One region of the Streptomyces sp. NPDC092045 genome, then DNA from elsewhere that is predicted to be linked to it. Evidence: riboswitches for the same ligand, from Rfam matches in the RefSeq annotation. Region 1 holds a riboswitch; the other holds the start of a gene.
What was found. A riboswitch is a leader RNA that binds a small molecule or an ion and turns the genes downstream of it on or off. The one in region 1 is predicted to bind cyclic di-AMP.
Positions count from the first base shown of each region.

Region 2: linked by a shared signal. The riboswitch ahead of ACIQKA_RS33145 (transglycosylase family protein) and the one ahead of ACIQKA_RS12300 (peptidoglycan DD-metalloendopeptidase family protein) in region 1 are both predicted to bind cyclic di-AMP.

Region 1 covers NZ_JBIVSC010000003.1:483,897-488,852, forward strand. Annotated here, with positions in the region: gene ACIQKA_RS12285 (STM4012 family radical SAM protein) at 1-60, shown strand, start outside; gene ACIQKA_RS12290 (STM4011 family radical SAM protein) at 70-930, shown strand; gene ACIQKA_RS12295 (SGNH/GDSL hydrolase family protein) at 917-1,729, opposite strand; gene ACIQKA_RS12300 (peptidoglycan DD-metalloendopeptidase family protein) at 1,888-2,856, opposite strand; cyclic di-AMP (ydaO/yuaA leader) riboswitch at 2,860-3,019, opposite strand; gene ACIQKA_RS12305 (tyrosine-protein phosphatase) at 3,436-4,257, shown strand; gene ACIQKA_RS12310 (DUF6126 family protein) at 4,282-4,431, opposite strand; gene ACIQKA_RS12315 (helix-turn-helix domain-containing protein) at 4,478-4,956, opposite strand, start outside.
Region 2 covers NZ_JBIVSC010000029.1:42,336-47,291, forward strand. Annotated here, with positions in the region: gene eno (phosphopyruvate hydratase) at 1-893, opposite strand, end outside; gene ACIQKA_RS33145 (transglycosylase family protein) at 1,218-1,943, opposite strand; cyclic di-AMP (ydaO/yuaA leader) riboswitch at 1,947-2,161, opposite strand; gene ACIQKA_RS33150 (transglycosylase family protein) at 2,376-3,434, opposite strand; partial or broken gene ACIQKA_RS33155 (cytochrome P450) at 3,595-4,854, opposite strand.

The sequences.
Region 1 (4,956 bases):
GGTCCGGAGCTGTTCTCACCCGGGGTGCGGGCCGCGATGGCCGCGTACGAGCCGAAGTAGGGGGCGGCCGTGGACCTGACGCTGCTCTACCGGGGGCCGCTCTCCTCCTGCGACTACGACTGTCCCTACTGCCCCTTCGCCAAGCGCCGGGACAGCCGGGAGCGGTTGCGCGCGGACCGGGCGGCGCTCGAACGGTTCACCGGGTGGGCCGCCGCGCAGACCGGTGACCGGCTGCGGATCCTGTTCACGCCGTGGGGCGAGGGTCTGGTGCGCTCCTGGTACCGGCGGGCGCTCGTCGAGCTGTCGCGGCTGCCGCACGTCGAGCGGGTGGCGATCCAGACCAATCTGAGCTGCCGGACCGACTGGCTGGCGGACGCGGACCCGGAGCGCGTGGCGCTCTGGTGCACGTACCACCCCGGGCAGACGCCGTACGGGCGCTTCCTCGCCAAGTGCCACGACCTGGCGGAGCGGGGCGTGCGGTTCAGCGTGGGCGTGGTGGGGCTCCCGGAGCACCGGGAGCACGCGCGGCGGCTGCGGGACGCGCTGCCGCCGCACGTGTACCTGTGGGTGAACGCGGCCGAGGGGCACGCGTACACCGACGCGGAGGCCGACGGGTGGACGGAGCTCGACCCGCTCTTCCCGTACAGCCGGCATCCGCACCGCTCGGCGGGGCTGCCCTGCCGCACCGGCGAGTCGGTGATCTCGGTGGACGGCGCGGGGACGGTGCGGCGCTGCCACTTCGTCAAGGCCGAACTGGGGAACCTGTACGACGGTTCGTACCGCGCCGCCCTGCGCCCCCGCGCCTGCCCCCTCGCCGTCTGCGACTGCCACATCGGCTACGTCCACCTGGAGACGCTGCCGCTGTACGACGTGTTCGCGGGCGGGGTCCTGGAGCGGATCCCCGCCGCGCCGCCCGCTACAGGGGCATGAGGTCGCCGAGGGGCATCAGGTCGGGGCGCTTGGCCTCGACGTGGTCCCCGGAGCTCTCGCCGCGCAGCCGGCGCCCGATCCAGGGCACGAGGTACTCCCGCGCCCACTGGATGTTGTCGCGGCGCACTTCGAGGGAGCCGCGCGGCGGGACCGGCGGCCACGCCTGGTCGGGGTCGGCGGGCACCGGCAGGCCGATGACCTGGGCGGCGCGCAGGGCGACCCGGGTGTGCCCCTCGGGCGAGAGGTGCAGCCGGTCACCGTCCCAGGCCCGCCGGTCCTGCACGGACTTCAGGGACCACAGGTCGAGGACCGGGCAGCCGTGGCGGTCCGCGATGGCGCGGACGTGCGCGGTGTAGGTGGCGATCTTGCCGCGCAGGTGCCGGAGCACGGGGACGTCGCGGGTGTCGAAGCCGGTGGTCACCATGACGGTCCCGACGGCGGAGGTCAGTTCGGCGACGGCGCGCTCGAAGCGCTCGGCCACGTCGTCCGGGTCGGTGCCGGGGCGGATGATGTCGTTGCCGCCCGCGCAGAAGGTCACCAGGTCGGGGGCGAGTTCCTTCGCCCGGGGGACCTGTTCCGCCACGATCTGGTCGAGGAGGCGCCCGCGTACGGCCAGGTTGGCGTAGCGGAAGGCGTCGTGCTCCGGCAGCTGGTCGGCGAGCAGGACCGCGAAGCGGTCCGCCCAGCCGACGTACGTCCCGTCGGGGCCGGGGTCTCCGACGCCCTCGGTGAAGCTGTCACCGATCGCCGCGTACGACCCGAATGCGTTCTTGTCTCTTGATCTCGAATCGTCTGCCACGGGGGCACATCCTTCCCTTTCGCGTGTGACCTACGCGACCGTAAGGAGGGGTTGACGACGGGTGACATATGCCACCGATAAAGATTCCGCCAAGTCGGAATAGGCCGGCGGCCCGGCACGGATGTGCCGGGCCGCCGAAAGGGGTGTTCCGGAGAGCGTCAGACGGAGACGCCGTGCTGGCGCAGGTAGGCCAGCGGGTCCACGTCCGAGCCGTAGCTCGGCGTGGTGCGGATCTCGAAGTGCAGGTGCGGACCGGTGGAGTTGCCGGTGGAGCCGGAGAGGCCGATCTGCTGCCCGCCGTCGACGCTCTGTCCGGCCGAGACCGAGAGGGAGGAGAGGTGGGCGTACTGCGAGTAGTTGCCGTCCGCGTGCTTGATGACGACCTCGTTGCCGTACGAGCCGCTCCAGCCGGCGGAGACGACCGTGCCGACGCCGACGGCGCGGACGGTGGTGCCGGAGGAGGCGATGAAGTCGACGCCGGTGTGGTAGCCGGAGGACCACATGGAGCCGGAGGCGCGGTACGGGGTGGAGAAGCCGCCGGTGACGGGGGCGACCCAGCCGGAGGAGGAGGCGGTGGAACCGGTGGGGGACGAGGAGCCGGTGGAGCGCTCCGCGGCCTTCGGGGCGGCGGCCGGGGCGGCGGCGCGGCGGTTCTCGCGGGAGGCGCGGGGGGCGTCGTCGCCGTTCTTGCCGGACTCCTGGGCGCCGTGGGTGCTCTTCGGGCCGGCGGGGGCGGAGCCCTTGGCGCCGATGGTGAGCTTCATGCCGGGCAGGATGAGCGAGGGGTCCGCGCCGATGGTCCGGCGGTTGTCCTCGTACACCTTCTGCCAGCCGCCCGCGAGGTGGTGGTCGGAGGCGATCTTCGACAGGTGGTCGCCGGGGACGACGGAGTACGTCCGGGGTCCGGTCTCGGCGGCGGCCTTCGCGGGGGCGGCCTTCGCCACGACGGCGTGCGCGGTGACGGCGGACCGGACGGAGGCGGGGGCCGGGGCGGCCTGCTCGGCGGCGTGGGCCCCCGTGGCGCCGAGGAGCGGGAGGGCGACGACGGCGCCTCCCGTACCGGCGGCGGCGAAACCGCGGGTGAGGGGGTTGTTCTTGGGACGGCGGTGCTTACCCTTCGCGGGCATGGCGAATCCTCTCCGGCGCCTGCGAGGTGAGCTGTCGGGTTCGGACTGGAGATGCCCGGCCGCGCTTGCGCGCGGCTTCACCCCGAGCCGTCCTGTGTCGCGGGACCGGCGTACTTCCTGGGTCCCCCGCTCCTGCCACGCATGGGATGGGTGGAATTCCGGACGGTGGCAGGATTCGGCGGTCCGACCGGATTGAGCGTGACGCTAGACGAGCGGGGTCGGCGCGAACAAGCCGCCGTTTTGCCCCGGCATTCCGCTCTAGATCGTTCCGCCGGAATTCCGGTCACCCTCCGTGGACGACGCTCCTCCGACTCCCTTTTCCCGTACGGAAATCGCGCCGGACTCCCGGCCACGATCCGTCACTTCTATGACCCTGCTCACGCGCCGAATCCCATCTCGCCTGCAAACAGGGCGCGTTATACGCAATGACCCAATAGGGGCGCGGCATGCGCAATACCTCAATTGGGACAGATCGCTCATTCCCGTCCGAGGGGGTGCGCCGCACCCCTCCCGTCTGGATGATTGCCCCAGGAACCGATTCGCGTCGGGCATCCGAACACCGACTTTCCAGGAGCATCCGTGACGCAGCAGCTGCCGCAGGTCCCGCCCGTAGAAGCCGACGAGCCCGAGCTGACGGAGGTCCGCAACTTCCGGGACGTGGGCGGCCTGCCGACGACGGACGGGCGCGCGGTCCGCCCCGGCCGCCTCTTCCGCAGCGGCCACCTCGCCCACGCCACCGAGGACGACGCCGCCTTCCTCGCCGGGCTCGGGCTGCACACGGTCTTCGACTTCCGCAACGAGGCCGACCGGCGGATCGAGGGCCCGGACGTCGAGCTGCCCGGCGTGCGGAACGTGAACATACCCCTCAACGACCCGGCCGACGGCAAGGAGTTCTGGAAGCTGGTGCGCGACGGCGACACCGCGCAGCTCAGGGAGATCCTCGGCGACGGCAGGGCGGCGGCCCGGATGTCCGACTCGTACCGGCGGATGGTGGTCGAGCGGACGGCGGAGCACAGCCGGATCCTGCACTCCATGGCGGAGGAGAGCGTCCCGGCCCTGATGCACTGCGCGGCGGGCAAGGACCGCGCCGGGCTCGCCGTCGCGATCACCCTGCTCGCCGTCGGGGTCGAGCGGACGGCGATCGAGGCCGACTACGTGAAGTCGAACGAGCCGCACCGCCGCTACAAGGTGCGCCGCAGCTCCACCGCCCCGGACGCCATGGGGCCCGAGGTGATGGAGCTGCTGGCCCCGCTCTTCGACGCGCGGGCGGAGTACCTGCGGGCCGCCTTCGAGACGATCGAGACGACCTGGGGCTCGGTGGACGCCTACTTCTCCGAAGGCCTCGCACTGTCCCCGGAGACCCGCGAGCGGCTGCGGGAGCGCCTGCTCACCGGGGCGTAGGAAGCGGGCGGCGCCCGCTCGGCGTCACTTCGCGCCCATCGCGAAGAGCAGGTAGAGGAAGCCGGCGAAGAGGTGACCGGCGATCAGGTAGGCGAAGAGGCGGAGCACCAGCCCCTTGGGGAACTTGCCCTCCCCGCGCTCCTCGCCGGTGACGGATGAAGACTTCTCGGACATGTCGGCCCTTTCCTGAAGAATCGTCACGGAAGAATCGTTCCGGCGGTCAGCGCCGGTGCGGGGTCCCGTCACCGAGGCACAGCTCGGCGACGGGGCTCTGCATCAGGGTGTGGACGAAGAGCAGCTCGGCCCCGCCGGGGGTGGCGGCGCCGATCCGGTGCGGGGTGAGCGAGTCGAAGTGCGCGCCGTCCCCGGGATCGAGGACGTGGACCGCCTCGCCGAGCGCGAGCCGCACCCGGCCCTCCAGGACGTGGATCCACTCCTCGCCGGGGTGGACGCGCACGATGTCGGCCCGGGTGGCGTACGGCACGTGCACCCGCAGGCACTGGAGGGCGCGCCCGGCGCCGCCCGCCTGGCGGTAGATCCAGCCGTCGGCCTCGACGGGCTCGGAGCGGTCGGCCCGGACCACGGGATCGCGCTCGGGGGGCGCCTCTCCCAGGAGCTCGGAGACCGTCGTACCGTAGATGCGGGACAGGGCGAGCAGCATCGGCAGCGAGGGCTGCCGGTTCCCCGTCTCCAGGCGCG
Region 2 (4,956 bases), on a different contig from region 1:
ATGTTCCAGCCGGCCCAGTCGTCCTCGAACAGCGGGTCCTCCAGGGAGACCAGCGGGTACGCGGCGACGAGCTCCTCGTAGTACTCGGTCATCTCGGCGGCCGAGCGGGACTTGCCCTCGAACTCGTACGTGCCGTCCTTGTAGAACTCGGAGGCGGCGGCGTCGAGCGCGAGCGCGATGTCTTTGCCGGGCACGTACCCGGCCTGCTTGATGGCCTCCACGATGAGGTCGAGCGCCTCGCGGTTGGAGCCGAGGTTCGGGGCGAAGCCGCCCTCGTCGCCGAGCCCGGTGGAGAGGCCCTTGGACTTCAGGACGGACTTGAGGGTGTGGTAGACCTCGGTGCCCCAGCGCAGCGCCTCGGAGAAGGACTCCGCGCCGATCGGGGCGATCATGAACTCCTGGATGTCCACGTTGGAGTCGGCGTGCGACCCGCCGTTCACGATGTTCATCATCGGAACGGGCAGCAGGTGCGCGTTCGGGCCGCCCAGGTAGCGGAAGAGCGGGAGGTCGCTGGCCTCGGAGGCGGCGTGCGCGACGGCGAGGGAGACGCCGAGGATGGCGTTGGCGCCGAGCGAGGACTTGTCCGGGGTGGCGTCCAGGTCGAACATGGCCTGGTCGATCAGGCGCTGCTCGGTGGCGTCGTAGCCGACGAGCTCCGGGCCGATCTGCTCGATGACGGCGAGGACCGCCTTCTCGACGCCCTTGCCCTGGTAGCGGTTGGGGTCGCCGTCGCGGAGTTCGAGGGCCTCGAACGCGCCGGTGGAGGCGCCGGACGGAACGGCAGCACGGCCGGTGCTGCCGTCGTCGAGGCCGACCTCGACCTCGACCGTGGGGTTGCCTCGGGAGTCCAGGATTTCCCGGGCTACGACGACGTCGATGGACGGCACGAGCATCTCCTTCTGGGATGTGACGCTGGATGTGACGCAAGGTCGGTGCGGGGTCGCTCGGCCTTGCGACAAGAGCCTAACCGTCCCGGAGGCTCCGACCGGCCGGGCGCCCGCCCCCTGGGACGAAAAAGGACCCAAGGGCACGCACAGCGGGGCGAAAGGCCCCGTATCTACTGGACGGTAACCATCAGGTGGGTCCCGGGAGGCCCCGGTGGAAGACGGAACCCCGGTCCGGCGCGCACGGGGGACGGGCGCGCCGGACCGGGGTGAGTCACCGCGGGAGGGCCGTCGGGGGCGCGTGAGCCGCCGGACTCACGCGACCCGCCGGGCTCACTTCAGGTGGAGCTGCTGGCCCGGGTAGATCAGGTCGGCGTTCTCGACGACGTCCTTGTTGAGCTCGAAGAGCTCGGCCCAGCCGCCCTCGACGCCCTGCGCCTCGGCGATCTTGCTGAGGGTGTCGCCGGTCACGACCTTGTACTCGCCGTCGCCCTTCTTGACCGTCTCGCCGGTCGGGGTGGTGACGGTCTTCCCGGACCCGGCCTTCGGAGCGGCCTGGCGCTCCTTCTTCGGGGCCTGGCGCTGCTCGCTGCGGGTGGTCGGCTGCTCGGCCGCGCGCTGCTTCTTCTGCTTCTTCTGCGGCTTCGGCTGCTCCTGCGCGCTCTCGGCGGAGCCGCCGTCGTAGGAGGCGCCGGAGAGGCCCACGCCGCAGCTCGGCCAGGCACCCTTGCCCTGGCCCGCGAGGACCTTCTCGGCGATGGCGATCTGCTGGGACTTCGACGCCCGGTCGGCGGTCGAGGCGTAGGCGGTGCCGCCGTACGCGGCCCAGGTGGAGGCCGAGAACTGGAGGCCGCCGTAGTAGCCGTTGCCGGTGTTGATGGACCAGTTGCCGCCGGACTCGCACTGGGCGACGCGGTCCCACTCGGAGGAGGTGGCGGCCGAGGCGGTGCCCGCGGTCATCAGCGGGGCGGCGACGGCGACGCCGGTGACGCCGACGAGCGCGGCGAGCTGGGTGGCCCTGGAGGGACGGCGGTGTTTGCCCTTGACGGAAAACAGCATGGGAATTCTCCTCACCGACGCCTACGAGGTGAGCTGTCGGGTTCGGGCCGAAGAGTTGCCCGGCCGCGTGTCCTAGCACGCGGCTTCACCCCAAGCCGGTCGTCGGCCGTCTCTCGACGGCCGGGGCCGGCACTTACCTTGGGTCCCCCGCTCCTGCCTACGGCGCTTGCGCGACGACTTTCCCGTCGGCCGACGGCAGGATTCGGCGTTTCGGTCGACGGGGCCCGCGGTGGCGAGCGGTGATGACCGTAGACACAGAACCCTCCGAAGTTCAAAGAGGCTCATATGACGAATTTCGCCTCTTCTTGCCCTTCGGAGGGGACTGTTTGCGCAGGTAGGAGGTGACGGAAGCGGAGTTTGCGGGCGCGGCACGCCAGTTGGGACAAAGAGACCCATGTCTCACTCGTCCAGAACCGGACATAAGCCCGCGAACTACCCCTCCGCCGAGTCCGGACGCGCCGTCAGATCGAGGTTCTGACCAGGGAGGATGAGGTCCGGATCGATGCCCACGGTCCGCTTGTTGGCGTCGTAGAGGGCGGTCCAGCCTCCGGGCAGTTCGTTCGCCTGGGCGATACCCGAAAGGCTGTCACCCGGACGCACGACGTATTCACCCGAAGAGCCCTGACTGTCCGTTGTGTCCGCATTCTTCGCTTCGTCAGCAGCGGGGAGCGATTCGGACTCTTCGAGGGACTTGTCCTTGCCCGAGGCGTGTCTACCGGATTCGGTGGAGCTGTCCGGCTTGCCGGTTTCCTCCGGAGCGGCCTCGCCCCGGTGCTTGCCCGTGCCGGGCGCGGCCGACGTGCCCTCGTCCCCCGGAACGCCGGGCGTCACGGGCGTACCGGGCGTCGCGGACCCGTCGGGGGCGACGGGGGCCGTCGGGTCCACCGGGAGCGTCGGGCCGGCCGGGAGCGTCGGGTCCGCCGGATCCGTCGACCCGGTCGGCGCGGACGGCGTGGCGGGGGCGGACGGCGCGGCCGGGTCCGCCGGGGCGGCGGGAGCCGTCGGCGCGGCCGGCGCCGTGGACGTGGCGGGGGCGGACGGCGCGGCCGGGGGCTTCGGCGTCGCGGTGGACGGCGCGGTCCCGGAGACGTCCGGCGAGCCCGAGTTCCAGTTCGACTCGGGGACGGGAGCCACGGAGGGCGCCGGGGCGGTGGCCGGACCCGGGTCGACCCCGGTGGGCCTCCCGTCGTTGGTGAGGCCGGCGATCGGCGCGCAGGTCCCCCAGGCGTCGCTGCCCTTGGCGAGGGCCTTCTCGGCCACGGCGATCTGCTGGGCGCGGCTGGCCAGGTCGGCACTGGGCGCGTACGCCAGACCGCCGTGGCGCTCCCAGTCCCCCTGGGTGAACTGGAGGCCGCCGTACATCCCGTTCCCGAAGTTGGCGGTCCACTGGCCGCCGGACTCGCACTCGGCGACGCGGTCCCACGTGGCGGCGTCGGCGGCGGACGCGGATCCGGTGGCGAGCAGGGGCAGCGCCATGGCGGATCCGGTCACGCCCGCGGCGACGACGATGGCGGGGGCCTGACGGGGGCGACGGTGTCGTCCGTTCCCGGAACGCATAGGTACGCCTTTCGCGTGACGGCTGAGACTGCGGCGAAACGTAGCGGCATTCGAACGCCCGTCACAAGTCGATGGCCTCCCGATCACATGAAGATCACATTTCTGACGCTCCGTCAGTGTGCGAGAGGGGTACGGACGGGGAGAACTCCACCGGAAGCGTGCGCAAACCGCGCATGATGAGCCCTCCGCGCCACCGCAGTTCGGCCGGATCGGCGGCGAGCCGCAGGTCCGGCAGACGGGTCAGCAGGGTGGCGAGCGCCGCCTGTCCTTCGAGGCGGGCGAGGGGCGCGCCGAGGCAGTAGTGGATGCCGTGGCCGTACCCGAGGTGCTGGTTGTCGCGCCGGGCGAGGTCGAGGGTGTCGGGCCCGTCGAACCGCTCCGGGTCCCGGTCGGCGGCGGCCAGCACCACGAGGACCGGGTCGCCCGCCGGGATCTCCTGTCCGTCGATGGTCAGCGCCCGCGTGGCGTACCGCCAGGTGGCCATCTCCACGGGCCCGTCGTACCGCAGCAGCTCCTCGATCCCGGTCTCCAGGAGGCCGGTCTCGCCGGCGGCGAGGGAGGACTGGAGGAGTCCCCTCTGTCCGGGATCGCGGAGCAGCGCGTACAGGCCGTTCCCGATCAGGTTGACCGTGGTCTCGAAGCCCGCGAACAGGAGGATGAAGGCCATGGCGGCGGCCTCGTTCTCGGTGAGGTGCTCGCCGTGGTCGGAGGCCTTGATGAGCCCCGAGATCAGGTCGTCCCCCGGCTCCTCGCGCTTGCGGCGGATCAGCTCGGCGAGGTAGCCGCGCATCTTCTTCACCGACCGGGCGACGCCGCCGCGCGGGCCTCCGCCGTGCCGGATCATCATCCCGGCCCAGTCGCGGAAGTCGTCCTGGTCCTCCTCGGGCACGCCGAGCAGGTCGCAGATGGCGTAGATGGGGAGCGGGAAGGCGAACTCGTGGATGAGGTCCGCGCTCCCCTCCTCCACGAAGCCGTCGATGAGGCGGTCGGTCAACTCCTGGATGCGCGGGGCGAACTCGGCGACCCGGCGCGGCGTGAAGGCCTTCGACACGAGCCGCCGCAGCCGGGTGTGGTCGGGCGGGTCGATGTTGAGCAGGTGGGTCATCAGCTCGGCCTTGCGCTCGCCCGGAATGCCCGTCTTGCCCTTGGCGTGCGGGGACTCGTCGTGGTGCGCCGGGTTCTTGGACAGCCGCTGGTCCGCGAGGGCCTGCCGGGCGTCCGCGTACCGCGTCACGAGCCAGGCCTCGACCCCGCTGGGCAGCGTCGTCCGGTGCACGGGCGCGTGCTCCCGCAGCCAGGCGTAGGCGGGGTACGGATCGGTGGCGAACTCCCAGGTGAAGAGCTCGGGCGCGGGGGCGGAGCCCTTGCCGGGGGCCGCGTCGAGGTCGGCGGCCGTGTCGGAGACCGGGGCCGTGCCCGGGGCCGGGACCGTGCCTGGAGCGGGGGCCGTGCCGGG